DNA from 2 places in the Sphingobium sp. KCTC 72723 genome. Region 2 is predicted to be linked to the other one. Evidence: riboswitches for the same ligand, from Rfam matches in the RefSeq annotation. Region 2 holds a riboswitch; the other holds the start of a gene.
What was found. A riboswitch is a leader RNA that binds a small molecule or an ion and turns the genes downstream of it on or off. The one in region 2 is predicted to bind thiamine pyrophosphate.

Region 1: linked by a shared signal. The riboswitch ahead of thiC (phosphomethylpyrimidine synthase ThiC) and the one ahead of SPBM01_RS15760 (TonB-dependent receptor) in region 2 are both predicted to bind thiamine pyrophosphate.

What each region holds. Positions count from the first base shown of each region.
Region 1 is NZ_CP060388.1:4,063,873-4,070,620, reverse strand. It holds gene SPBM01_RS19700 (circularly permuted type 2 ATP-grasp protein) at 1-780, opposite strand, end outside; gene SPBM01_RS19695 (DUF2126 domain-containing protein) at 780-4,139, opposite strand; gene SPBM01_RS19690 (hypothetical protein) at 4,202-4,498, opposite strand; TPP riboswitch at 4,535-4,644, shown strand; gene thiC (phosphomethylpyrimidine synthase ThiC) at 4,690-6,591, shown strand; gene SPBM01_RS19680 (AbrB/MazE/SpoVT family DNA-binding domain-containing protein) at 6,647-6,748, shown strand, end outside.
Region 2 is NZ_CP060388.1:3,220,407-3,227,154, forward strand. It holds gene tenA (thiaminase II) at 1-77, opposite strand, end outside; gene SPBM01_RS15760 (TonB-dependent receptor) at 95-2,236, opposite strand; TPP riboswitch at 2,228-2,356, opposite strand; gene SPBM01_RS15765 (TetR/AcrR family transcriptional regulator) at 2,407-3,039, opposite strand; gene SPBM01_RS15770 (acyl-CoA dehydrogenase family protein) at 3,276-4,400, shown strand; gene SPBM01_RS15775 (acetyl-CoA C-acyltransferase) at 4,412-5,596, shown strand; gene SPBM01_RS15780 (SDR family NAD(P)-dependent oxidoreductase) at 5,617-6,378, shown strand; gene SPBM01_RS15785 (enoyl-CoA hydratase/isomerase family protein) at 6,378-6,748, shown strand, end outside.

The DNA of each region.
Region 1 (6,748 bases), 840 kb from region 2:
GACCAGCAACAGGCCCAGATAGCGGGCCAGATGCGCCTGTTCGGCATAGCTTTGGTTGAAGCGGCCCGGCGTCAGCAGGCCGATGCGCGGGTCCGACCGTTCGCAATCGGCCGCGAGGCCACGCCGCAACTGCGCAAAGAAAGGCGCGAGGCGGCGACTGTTCAGCGCGCCCAGCAAATCGCCGGTAGCGCGCGACAGGGCCAGCCGATTTTCCAGCGCATAGCCCATGCCGACCGGGGTGCGCACACGGTCGGCCAGCACGCGCCATTCGCCATTGGGTCCGCGCCCGATATCAGCGGCGTAGAAATGCAGGTGATGGCCGCGCGGTGGCGGCGTGCCGGTCATCACGCGCCAATAATGCGGGCTGCCGGTGATGACGCCGGGCGGCAGATTGCCGTCGCTGACCAGTGATCCGGTGCCATAGATGTTGGCGATCACCTGTTCCAGCAGTTCGGCGCGCTGGGTCAGGCCGCGTTCGATATGCGTCCATTCGTCCGCACCGATCAGCAACGGCACCGGGCCGAGCGGCCATGCCCGTTCCTGATCGTCCCCGGTCAGGCGAAACGCCATTCCCAGGTCGATGGCCTGCCGCGCGACATGATCGGCCAGCGTGGCCGGGTCGCCCTGCGCCTGCACAGACAATCGGTCCAGCATCGCGCGCCAATGCCCGGCCATGTCCGGCGCGGCGTCGGCGAACAGGTCGCCACGCGGCGCAGCGGCAATATAGGCGTCGGCCCAGTTGTCGCCGCCAAGCGATGGCGCCGGGGCGTCGGCCACCATCACGCGCCCGGACGCGGCAACCGCAGGTCCAGCGTCATCGGAAATTCGCTTGGCCGTTCGGCGGGCGGCATGTCGACCGGGCCGGGGGTGTGGCCATAATCCTGAAAGCGCGCCTTGCGCCGGGCTTCGGCTTCATAACCGTTGATCGGCAGCGTGTCGTAATTACGCCCGCCCGGATGCGCGACATGATAGACGCACCCGCCCAGCGACCGCCCGCTCCAGCTATCCAGCACGTCGAAGGTCAGCGGCGCATTGGCGGGCAGATTGGGGTGCATACAATTGGCGGGCGCCCATGCCTTGTACCGCACGCCACCCACGCCTTCGCCGGGGACGGAGGTTGCCGTCATCGGCACCTGTCGCCCGTTGCAACTGACGATATGCCGCCCGGCTACCAGGCCGGTGGCGCGGACCTGCAACCGTTCGGTCGAACTGTCGACATAGCGCACCGTCCCGCCGATCGCCCCGGTTTCACCCAGCACATTCCATGGTTCGAGCGCATGGCTGATTTCCAGCCCGACGCCACCGGCATCCACGCTGCCATGAATGGGGAAGCGGAACTGGCGCTGCGCTTCGAACCAGTTGGGGTCGAAATCATAGCCTGCGCCGCGCAGGTCGGACAGGATTTCGAGGAAATCGGCCCAGACGAAATGGGGCAGCATGAAACGGTCATGCAGCGCCGTCCCCCATCGCACCAGATTGCCCTGTTGCGGTTGCCGCCAGAACCATGCGGCGAGCGCGCGGATCAGCAATTGCTGCGCCAGGCTCATGCGTGCTTCGGGTGGCATTTCGAACCCGCGAAACTCCAGCAGCCCCAGCCGCCCGGTCGGGCCATCGGGGGAGAACATCTTGTCGATGCAGATTTCGGTGCGGTGGGTGTTGCCCGTCACATCGACCAGCAGGTTTCGGAACAGCCGATCGACCAGCCACGGAGGAGGCGAAGCGCCTTCGCCCGCGAACGGGTTTGGCACCTGCGCCAGCGCGATTTCCAGCTCATACAGGCCATCGTGCCGCGCTTCGTCGATGCGCGGTGCCTGGCTCGTCGGGCCGATGCACAGGCCCGAAAACAGGTAGGAGAGCGAGGGGTGCCGCTGCCAGAAAAGAACGAAGCTTTTGAGCAGGTCGGGCCGCCGGATGAAGGGCGAATCGGTCAATGTCGGCCCGCCCAGCACGATATGATTGCCCCCGCCGGTGCCGACCGACCGGCCATCGACCATGAATTTGTCGGCGGTTAGCTGGCACTCGCGAGCATGAGCGTAAAGCTGTTCGGTGATCGACACCGTCTCGTCCCAGCTGGCGGCGGGGTGGACGTTGACTTCGATCACGCCGGGGTCGGGCGTGGCTTTCAGCACGGCGATGCGCGGGTCGGGCGGGGGCGAATAGCCCTCGATCCGCACGGGGATGTGCAGCGCTTCGGCGGCGGCCTCAACCTCCGCGATCAGTTCCAGATAATCTTCCAGCGCCTGCACCGGGGGCAGGAATACCGACAGATAATGGCCGCGCGGTTCGACCGTCACGGCGGTGCGCACCGCTCCTTCGATAATGACCTGTTCGACTCGTTCCTGCGCCGCTGCGCCGCCTTCCGGCCCGGCGACTCGCTGCGACTGTTGCGCGCGCACTTCCTCGACGCTGGCTTGGCTCACCACCTGCGCGCGGAAATCGGCCAGCGGCTCGCGCGGCTCGCTGGTGTCGCGGGGGTGGATATAGGGGTAATCGGACGGCGGCACATAGGGCAGCGACCCCAGCGGCAGGCGATAGCCCAGCGCCGAATCGCCCGGCACCGCGAACAGCTTGCCACGCCGCAACTGCCAGATTTCGCTTTGCCAGCGGGGCTTGGCGACCTGGCTCTGCCAGCGCTGCACCGGCAGGACATAGCCAACCGGCTGGTCGAGGCCACGCTCGAACGTCTTGACCATGCGCGCGCGCGCTTCGGGATCGCTGATCTTGGGATCGTCCGTCGTGGCGTTGACCGGCAGGTCGGCTTCCTTGAGCGACCATACCGCCGGATCTTCATAGACCGCATGGGTATATTCGTCGGAAAAGCCCATATTCCCGGCCATATGGCCAAGGAAAGCGCGGGCGTCGTCGGGAGTCACCGTCCGCGCGCCGTCGGGCGCATCGTCGGGCGCGATCAGGCTGTCGTCGCGCCAGATCGGCGCGCCATCGGTGCGCCAATAGACGGCATAGGCCCAGCGCGGCAGGCTTTCGCCCGGATACCATTTGCCCTGCCCGTGATGCAGCAGGCCGCCCGGCGCGAAGGTGGCGCGCAGCTTGCGGATCAGCCGGTCGGCATAGGCCGCCTTGGTTGGGCCGACCGCATCGCCATTCCATTCTTCCGCGTCGCCGCCGCATTCCGCCACGAAGGTCGGTTCACCGCCGATGGTCAGGCGCATATCCTGTGCCGCCAGATCGGCGTCGACCTTTGCGCCGAGCGCCATCACCGCGTCCCATCGCGTGTCGGTGAACGGCTTGGTGATCCGCACCGCTTCGGCGATGCGGCTGACATTCATGGCAAATTCGAAATCGACTTCGGCAGGTTCGGCCATGCCGCTGATCGGCGCGGCGGACTTGTAGTGGGGCGTCGCGCAGAGCGGAATATGGCCTTCGCCCGCAAACATGCCGCTGGTCGCGTCCAGCGCTACCCAGCCCGCACCCGGCACATAGGCTTCGGCCCAGGCGTGGAGGTCCACCACGTCCTGCGTCACGCCCTTTGGCCCCTCGATCGGTTCGACGTCGGCGACCAGCTGAATCGAATATCCCGACACGAAGCGCGCGGCAAAGCCCAGCCGCCGCAGCAACTGCACCAGCAGCCAGGCCGAATCGCGGCACGACCCGGTGCCGATTTCCAGCGTCTCCTCCGGCGTCTGCACGCCCGCTTCCATGCGGATGACATAGCCGACCTGTTGTTGCAGGCGGCGGTTCACTTCGACCAGGAAATCCACGGTGCGGCTGGTAAAGCCATCATATTGCGCGACCATCGCGTCGAACATCGTCCCTTGCGGTTCGATGTCGAAATAGGCGGCCAGATCGGTCTTCAGCTGATCGTCATAGGCGAAGGGATAAGTCTCCGCATAGGGTTCCACGAAGAAATCGAACGGGTTGATGATGTCCAGATCGGCCAGCAGATCGACCTGAATACGGAAATGATCGACCGGATCGGGAAACACCACGCGCGCCAGCCAGTTGCCATGCGGATCCTGCTGCCAGTTCAGGAAATGGTTCGCCGGTTCGATCTTCAGCGCATAATTGGGGACTTTGGTCCGGCTATGCGGTGCCGGGCGCAGGCGGATGACCTGTGGCCCCAGGCGGATCGGGCGGTTGTAGCGATAGGCGGTGAGGTGATGGAGCGCGGCTTTGAGCATGACTGCGATCAAACGCTACCGCTTGTTGCAATGCAACAGTCAATCGCGCGTCCGTGCAGTTTCTAGGGCTTTGCCAGCCGACCCCGCCGGTAGCGCCGCCGCAGCACCGCCCCCGCGATCAGCAACGGGGTTGCCGCGACCATCAACGCCATGCCGATCAGGCTGGGCGACCAGCCCATGATGCTATGCAGGCCAAAGGCCGATGGCGACAGCAGCAACAGGAAGCCCGCCGTCAGCAGCCACAAACCCCAGCGGCGCGGGCGCACCGCGACCATGCGATATTCATGCCGCCACGCCTTGCGGCCTTGCTTTGTGGAAAGATCGGGCCGTGAAAGATCGGGGGAGGGATGGTCGAACATATGGACTGGACTAATGCCGCGAACCCCTTACCCTGTCCAGCATCCCCGGGGGACCGTCCGCAGACGGTTGAGAGGCAGCTTAGTGGCTGCGACCCGTTGAACCTGATCCGGCTAAAACCGGCGTAGGGAGGGTCCGCCTGCGCTCACGCCGCTCGCATTCTCTCTCTTTCGCCATGGAGGAGAGACTTGTAATGGCAGATATTCCCGCCCGCACCGAAATCGGCGTCACCACTGGTCCCATTCGCGGATCGCGCAAGATTCATGTCGGCCCATTGAAGGTCGCGATGCGCGAAATCACGCTGGAGCCGGGCAGCGGCGAAGCGCCGGTGCGCGTATATGACACGTCCGGTCCCTATACCGATCCGGCCGCGCAGATCGACATTCGCGCAGGCCTGCCCACGCTGCGCCGCGACTGGATCATCGGGCGCGGCGATGTGGAAGAATATGACGCGCGGGCGGTGAAGCCGGAGGATAATGGGTTCCTGGCGGGAAGCCGCCTGGATCGTACCGCCCAAGCGGCAGCGCAGGGCGGCAACAAAGGCTCCGGGGTAGCGCAATTCCCGCTGGGCGCGCGCCGCCCGCTGCGCGCGAAGCCGGGCGCGAATGTCAGCCAGATGCATTATGCCCGTCGCGGCATCATCACGCCCGAAATGGAATATGTCGCCGAGCGGGAGAATCTGGGCCGGGCGCGACTGGCCGAATATGTGCGCGACGGGCAGGATTGGGGCGCGGAAATCCCCGATTATGTGACGCCCGAATTTGTCCGCGACGAAGTGGCGCGGGGCCGGGCGATCATCCCGTCGAACATCAACCATCCCGAATCCGAACCGATGGCGATCGGCCGCAATTTCCTGGTCAAGATCAACGCCAATATCGGCAATAGCGCCGTCGCATCGGACGTGGCCGCCGAAGTCGACAAGCTGGTCTGGTCGATCCGCTGGGGCGCGGACACGGTGATGGACCTGTCCACCGGGCGCAACATCCATGACACGCGCGAATGGATCATCCGCAATTCGCCCGTGCCGATCGGCACCGTGCCGATCTATCAGGCGCTGGAAAAGGTCGGCGGCGTGGCCGAGGATCTGACGTGGGAGATATTCCGCGACACACTGATCGAGCAGGCCGAACACGGCGTGGATTATTTCACCATCCATGCGGGCGTGCGGCTGGCCTATATCCCGATGACGGCGAAGCGCGTCACGGGTATCGTGTCGCGCGGTGGCTCCATCATGGCGAAATGGTGCCTGTCGCATCACAAGGAATCGTTCCTCTACGAACATTTCGACGAGATCACCGAGATCTGCAAAGCATATGACATTGCCTATAGCCTTGGCGACGGGTTGCGCCCCGGTTCCATCGCCGACGCCAATGACGAAGCGCAGTTCAGCGAACTCTACACGCTGGGCGAACTGACTAAGCGCGCCTGGGCGCAGGATGTGCAGGTGATGATCGAAGGGCCGGGCCATGTTCCGATGCACAAGATCAAGCAGAATATGGAAAAGCAGCTGGAGGCTTGTGGCGAAGCGCCTTTCTATACGCTGGGTCCGCTCACGACGGATATCGCGCCGGGATACGACCATATCACCAGCGGGATCGGCGCGGCCATGATCGGCTGGTATGGCACGGCGATGCTTTGCTACGTCACGCCCAAGGAGCATCTGGGCCTGCCCGACCGCGACGATGTGAAGGTCGGCGTGGTGACGTACAAACTGGCCGCTCATGCCGCCGATCTGGCCAAGGGGCATCCCGCCGCGCAGGTCCGCGACGATGCGCTCAGCCGGGCGCGGTTCGATTTCCGCTGGCGGGACCAGTTCAACCTGTCGTTAGACCCCGACACGGCGGAGCAATATCACGACCAGACTTTGCCTGCGGAGGGCGCGAAGTCCGCTCATTTCTGCTCGATGTGCGGGCCTAAGTTTTGCTCGATGAAAATCACGCAGGAAGTGCGGGATTTCGCGGCGAAACAGAATCAGCCCGCAACGGCGTTTATTGCGGCGGAAGAAGCGGAAAGAGGCATGGCGCAGATGAGCGCGGTGTTCCGCGAGACGGGGAGTGAACTGTATATGGGTGCTGGGGATAGGGAGCGGGATTGAGGCGCGCGCATGATTCGGAATTGGCAATAGCGACATATTGCGTTATAACCCCCGTATGAACGCCCCCCTCAAAATCACGAAAATCGGCAACAGCGCCGGGGTTATCCTGCCCAAGGAATTGCTTGCCCATCTCCACGCTGCCACCGGCGACACGCTG
Region 2 (6,748 bases):
TCGTCCAGAAAAGGATGCCCCAAAATCGCCTGCCGCAACGGCGCGACCTCCGCCCAGATATCGTCGCAAAAGCCCATCGTCTGTTCCCTTGCTTTTAGAAGCGCACCCGCGCACTCGCGCCATATTGGCGGCCACTGTTGATGGTGAAACTGTCGAACGGCCCGTTGGGACCAAGGCCCAGCAACAGCGGCAATTGCTGCTGCCCGAACGCCGAAATCGCCCAGCGTTTGTCGAGCAGATTCTTCGCCCAGATGTCGAACGTCCACGCCCCGTGGCTCATGCCCGCGCGCCCGTCCACCGACGCATAGCCGGGCGAATGGAGGATATTGTCGATCTCGAAATCCACCCGCGACACATATGCGACGCTCAACCGCGCATCCACCATCGCCGGTCCCGCTGCGCCCTGCCAGCCGATGCCGCCATTGACGGTCCAGTCGGGCGCATTGGGCGTGCGCTGTCCGCTCATGTCCAGCACCGCCGGTTCGCCCGGCTCCGGCGTCGGATTGGGGGTCAGGTATCGCCCCGTCCGGCTATGCGTCCACGCCAGCCCGCCATCGACGCTGAACCCCGCGCCCAATGCCGCCTGCGCCGAAGCCTCGATGCCATGGACATCGACCTGCGGCACCGACAGCACTACCGAATTGCCCAGAAACACCGTGTTCTGGAAATTCTGATAATCGGTCACGAAACCCGCGATCGACAGCCGCACCCGGCCATCGGCGCTCTGTCCCTTCACGCCTGCTTCGACCGATCGGGTCGTTTCAGCCGGGAACACTGCCTGCCAAACGTCCGCCGCGCCGGGCAGGGGGTTGAACCCGCCCGCCTTGAACCCGATTGCGCCGGTGACATAGGCTGTGATCCTGTCGGAAGGACGCCATGCAAGCGACAGTTTCGGCTGCCATTTCTCGAACGTCCGCGCCCGCTGCGCTACGATCGTGCTGCTGGCGGCGCCGACCGTATCCTCGCGCCGCCGGTCGCTGTCATAGCGCAGCGCGCCGGTCACCTCGACCTGCGGCGCAATGTCATAGCTCGCCTGCGCAAACACGCCGATCTGGCTCGACCGGGTTTCCGCGCGCAACGCTTCGCCGCCGAACAGCAAAGGCCCGAAATCGTCGGTCCGGTCGCGTTCCAGCCGCTGGAAAAACAGCCCGACATGCCAGCGCAGCGGCCCTTCACCACGCGATGTCAGCCGCGCTTCGCTCGTCCACGCCTTTATATCAACGGGTTGGGCGATAGGCTGAATACCATTCGGGAACAACGCCACACCGAACAACGTCACGGGCGTGTCGTTGCGGAAATCCAGTTCCTCGACGAAATCCTTGTGATAATCGTCATAGCCGCCAGTCCATGTGAGCATCAGGGCATCGCCCATTTCCTGCTCCCATGTCGCCTGCGCGCCCCACCAGGTCCGCGACGCGCGCCCCTCGAAATCGCCGAACGGGTTGGTCAGTGCCTTGCCCGACAGCTTGCCGCCATAAAGGCCCGTGACATTGCCCGACGAGATATAGGCCGCGCCGCCTTCCTCATTGGCCCAGCCCAGCCGGAATTTCAGCGTCGATCCTTCGGCCAGCGCCACCTTCGCCTTCAACCGCAGGTTGCGGCTGATGCTGCCATCGACCTTCTTGTCCAGAAACGTGTTGCGAATGAAGCCGTCGCTGTTGCGATAGGAGCCTGCCAGCCGCAACTGGACCTGATCGGACACCGGCGCATTGACCACGCCATCGGCGGTCCATGTCAGCCCGTTGCCGATCCCCACCGCCGCTTCGCCGCCCCAGTCCGGCCCCGGATCATTGGTCGCCATGGCAATTGCCCCGCCCGACGCCGAACGGCCGAACAGCGCGCCCTGCGGTCCCTTCAAAATCTCCACCCGCGCCACATCATAGGGGCGCAGCGTGAACAGCTCGGAATCCGCCAGCGCCAGCCCGTCGACGATGTAAGCGATCGAAGGCGACTGGTTGCGATTGGTCGAAACGCCGCGCACCGAAATCAGGTTGGTGCCGGGATCCTGATCGTTGATGATGAAGATGCCCGGCGTCGCGGCAATGAAATCGTCGATCGTGGTCAGCCGTCGCGCGGCGATGGCGGCGGGACCATAGACGGCGATCGTGTCCGGCACGCGAATTTCCGCTTCCGCGCGCCCCCGTGCGGTCACGATGATGGGGTCCGCCTCTGCGGCGACGGCCACGGTGGAAAATGCAAACAAGCAGGCAGGCGCAATGATGGCGTAACGACGCATGGTCCCTATTCCTCCGCCGGTGTGAGCCGGATCAGGTTCGCGGGTTTGCGCAGTGAAGCGCCCCTTGCGCCCGCTCCGCCTCTCAGCCCCGGCAGCGCCGGGACACCCCGTGGGTGAAAACTGGCGCTGCGCCTATGGCGTCGGGGGCTTCACGTCAATGCTTGCGTCATTCAGCGCGGGGCCATGCCGCCGATCAATATCGCCACAAGCGCATCGGCCACCTGCGCCGGGGTCATCGGCCCGTCGGGATCATGCCAGCGCGCGGGCCAGTTCAGCGCCCCCGCCAGCGCAAATGACGCAAAGCGCACATCGACCGGGGCGATCGAGCCATCATCCACCCCATCCTGAATCATCGCCCGGACGGCGAGATCAATCTCCCGCTTGCGCGCGCGAAAGCGGATGGCGCTGTCCATCGACAGCACTTCTTCATTGGTGCGAATGACGCAGCGGCCAAAATCGTCCATGTTGATCTGCGCATAGCGGCACAGGAAATAGCGCAGCCGGTCCAGCCCATCCCCCGGCTGCGCCCGCGCGCCATCCGCCGCCTCGCCCAGCATTTCCAGCCCGCGATTGACACATTCGACGAGCACCTGCTCCTTGTTGCCCAGATAATGATAGATGGTCGGCTTGCTCACGCCCAGGCTGGCGGCAACATCGTCCAGCGACGACGCATGATAGCCGCGCGCATTGAACATCCGCACCGCCGCCCGCAACACGGCCTCGCGCTTCTCCTCCCGATCGCGCGCCCGGTCCTCGCGCGATCGGAAGGGGGAGGGGGTGTCGGTTGCGGGGTGGGCGGGCATAAAATCCTTACGTCTGGTCGGCGTCTTTCCCACATCCTCCCCTGCAAGGGGAGGGGGACCGCGCCTGAAAGGCGTGGTGGAGGGGTGTCGCCCTCTCGATAGCTTGACACCCCTCCGTCAGGGCTGCGCCCTGCCACCTCCCCCACCGGGGGAGGATGTGGAGTAGCAGTTAGTCTTGACAAGAAACCCGGCGATAATCAATATACCCGTGAGTAAACAAAAGACGGATGCGTTTCATGCTGACCGAAATCCAGACGGCCATCCGCGACACCGTGCGCGATTTCGCGCAGGACGCCATTCGCCCGCACAGCGTCCGCTTCGAATCCGAAGGCGGCTACCCGCCCGAATTATTCCAGCAGATGGCGGGCCTTGGCCTGTGGGGCATGACCGCGCCGGAACGCTTTGGCGGGGCGGAAGCCGACGCTGTGTCCTATGCGCTGGCGCTGATCGAACTGGCGGCGGCGGACGGCGCGCTCTCCACCATCGTGTCGATCCAGAACAGCATCCTCGTCTCCGGCCTGCTCAAGGATGGCAGCGACGCGCAACAGGCACGCTTCCTCCCCGACCTGATCGGTGGCCGCACCATCGGTGCCTTCGCCCTGACCGAAGCCGATGCGGGGTCGGACGCTTCGGCCGTCCGCACCCGCGCGGTCAAGGTCGATGGCGGATGGCGCATCACCGGGGCCAAGCAATTCATCACGTCGGGCAAGATCGCCGGCGTCGTCATGATCGTCGCCGTGACGGACCCGGAAGCGGGCAAGAAAGGCCTGTCGGTCTTCATCGTCCCCACCGACCGTCCGGGGTTCATCGTGGACAAGATCGAACATAAATTGGGGCAGGGCGCGTCGGATACCTGCGCGCTGCGCTTCGATGATATGTTCGTCGAGGACGACCTGCTGATCGGCCAGCCGGGGCAGGGCTACCGCATCGCGCTCGCCAATCTGGAAACCGGCCGCATCGGCATCGCCGCGCAATGCGTCGGCATGGCGCAGGCCGCGCTCGACATCGCCATTGCCTATGCCAGGGACCGCAAGAGCTTCGGCAAGCCGATCATCGAGCATCAGGCAGTGGGCTTCCGCCTCGCCGACCTCGCCACCCGTCTGGAAGCGGCGCGCCAGCTGGTGCTGAACGCCGCGCGGGTCAAGGATGCGGGCCAGCCCTGCCTGACCGAAGCGTCCATGGCCAAGCTGTTCGCGTCCGAAGCCGCCGAACAGATCGTGTCGGGCGCGCTCCAGACACTGGGCGGCTATGGCTATCTGGAAGAATATGGCGTCGCCAAAATCTACCGCGATGTGCGCGTGTGCCAGATTTACGAAGGCACGTCGGACATCCAGCGCATGGTCATCGCGCGCAGTCTTTGAAAGGAATCACTATGCAAGACGATCCGGTCATCATCGCCAGCTATGCCCGCACCCCCATGGGCGGTTTTCAGGGCGCACTCTCCGCGCTCAAGGCGACGGAGTTGGGCGCAGCAGCGGTCAAGGCCGCCGTCGAACGGGCAGGCGTCTCGCCTGACGCCATCGACCGCATCTATATGGGCTGCGTCCTGCCCGCTGGCCTGGGACAGGCACCTGCGCGCCAGGCGGCGCTGGGCGCGGGCCTCGGCCTCAACACCGAAGCCACCACCGTCAACAAAATGTGCGGATCGGGGATGCAGGCCGCGATCATGGCGCATGAAGCGCTGGCCTCCGGCGCAGTCGATATCGTCATTGCAGGCGGCATGGAAAGCATGACCAACGCCCCCTACGCCCTGCCCAAGCATCGTAGCGGCGCGCGCATCGGCCATGACCGTATCATCGACACGATGATGATGGACGGGCTGGAGGACGCCTATGAACCGGGCAAGGCGATGGGCGTGTTCGCCGAAGAAGCCGTGCGCGATTATCAGTTCACCCGGCAGGATCAGGATGATTACGCCATCCGCTCGCTCGACCGCGCCAATGCCGCGATCGCCAGCGGCGCTTTCGTCCGCGAAATCACCCCCGTCACGGTCAAGGGCCGGGGCGGCGACACGGTGATCGACACCGATGAACAACCGGGCAAGGCACGGCCGGACAAGATTCCCGGCCTTAAGCCCGCCTTCGTCAAGGACGGCACGATCACGGCGGCCAACGCCTCCTCCATTTCCGACGGTGCCGCCGCATTGGTGATGACGCGGCAAAGCGTCGCGGAACGTCAGGGCATGAAGATCGTCGCCCGCGTGGTCGCGACATCGGGCCACGCCCACGAACCTTCCAAATTCACCACCGCCCCGGTCCCGGCGATGCGAAAACTGCTGGAAAAGGCAGGCTGGTCGGTCGATGACGTTGATCTATTCGAAGTCAACGAAGCCTTTGCCGTCGTCGCGATGATCGCGGCAAAGGAGCTGGGCATCCCGGCGGACAGGCTCAACGTCAATGGCGGTGCCACGGCATTGGGTCACCCGATTGGTGCGTCCGGCGCACGAATTGTCGCGACACTTATCGGCGCGCTGGAAACGCGCGGGCTGAAACGCGGCGTGGCCAGCCTGTGCATCGGCGGCGGCGAAGCGACGGCGATGGCGATAGAACTGGTCTGAACGAATAGGAAATATAGTCCATGAATATCAATGGTTTATCAGCCATCGTTACCGGCGGTGCTTCGGGCCTTGGCAAGGCGACGGCCGCCATGTTGGCGGCGCAGGGCGCCAAAGTCACCATCTTCGATTTGAATGAAGAAGCGGGGCAGGCGGCTGCAAAAGCGCTCGGCATTGTCCATGTCGCTGTCAATGTTGCGGACGATGCCAGCGTAACCGCCGGTCTGGACGCTGCGGAATCCGCCCATGGCGTCGCCCGCATCCTCGTCAACTGCGCGGGCATCGCGCCAGCGGTCAAGACCGTGGGCAAGGAAAACGCCCCCCATCCGCTCGACACCTTCGCCAAGACGGTCACGGTCAACCTGATCGGCACTTTCAACGTCATTTCCAAATTCGCCGCCCGCCTCGCTGGCGCGGAAGAGATTGAGGGCGAACGCGGCGTCATCGTCAACACCGCCTCGGTCGCGGCCTATGATGGCCAGATCGGGCAGGCTGCCTATGCCGCGTCGAAGGGCGGCGTCGTCGGCATGACCCTGCCGATCGCGCGCGACCTGGCCCAACACAAGATCCGCGTCATGACGATCGCGCCGGGCATCTTCCTGACCCCCATGCTCGAAGCCTTCCCCCAGCATGTGCAGGATGCCCTGGGCGCGATGGTCCCGCACCCCAGCCGCCTCGGCAAGCCTGCCGAATATGCGCAACTGGTCGAATCCATCGTCCGCAATCCCATGCTGAATGGCAACGTCATCCGCCTCGACGGCGCGATCCGCATGGCCCCGCGCTGATGGACGGCATCGGCCTTGCCGTTGCGGACGGGATCGCCACGATCACGCTCGACCGGGCGGAGGCTGGCAATGCCATCACGCTGCCGCTCGCCCGGTCGCTGCTCGCCGCCGCGATCCGCTGCCAGACGGACGATGCCATTCGCTGCATCGTCCTGACCGGCAATGGCCGCCTGTTCTGCGCGGGCGGCGACGTGCAATTGCTCGCCGGGGCTGGCGACAATCGCGCGCAGGTTTTGAGCGAACTCATCGCCACCTTCCACGCCGCCGTTCAGCGCCTCGCCCGCGCGCCCAAGCCGTTGGTCACGCTGGTCAACGGTCCCGCCGCTGGCGCGGGGTTCAGCCTCGCCATATTGGGTGACGTAGTGATCGG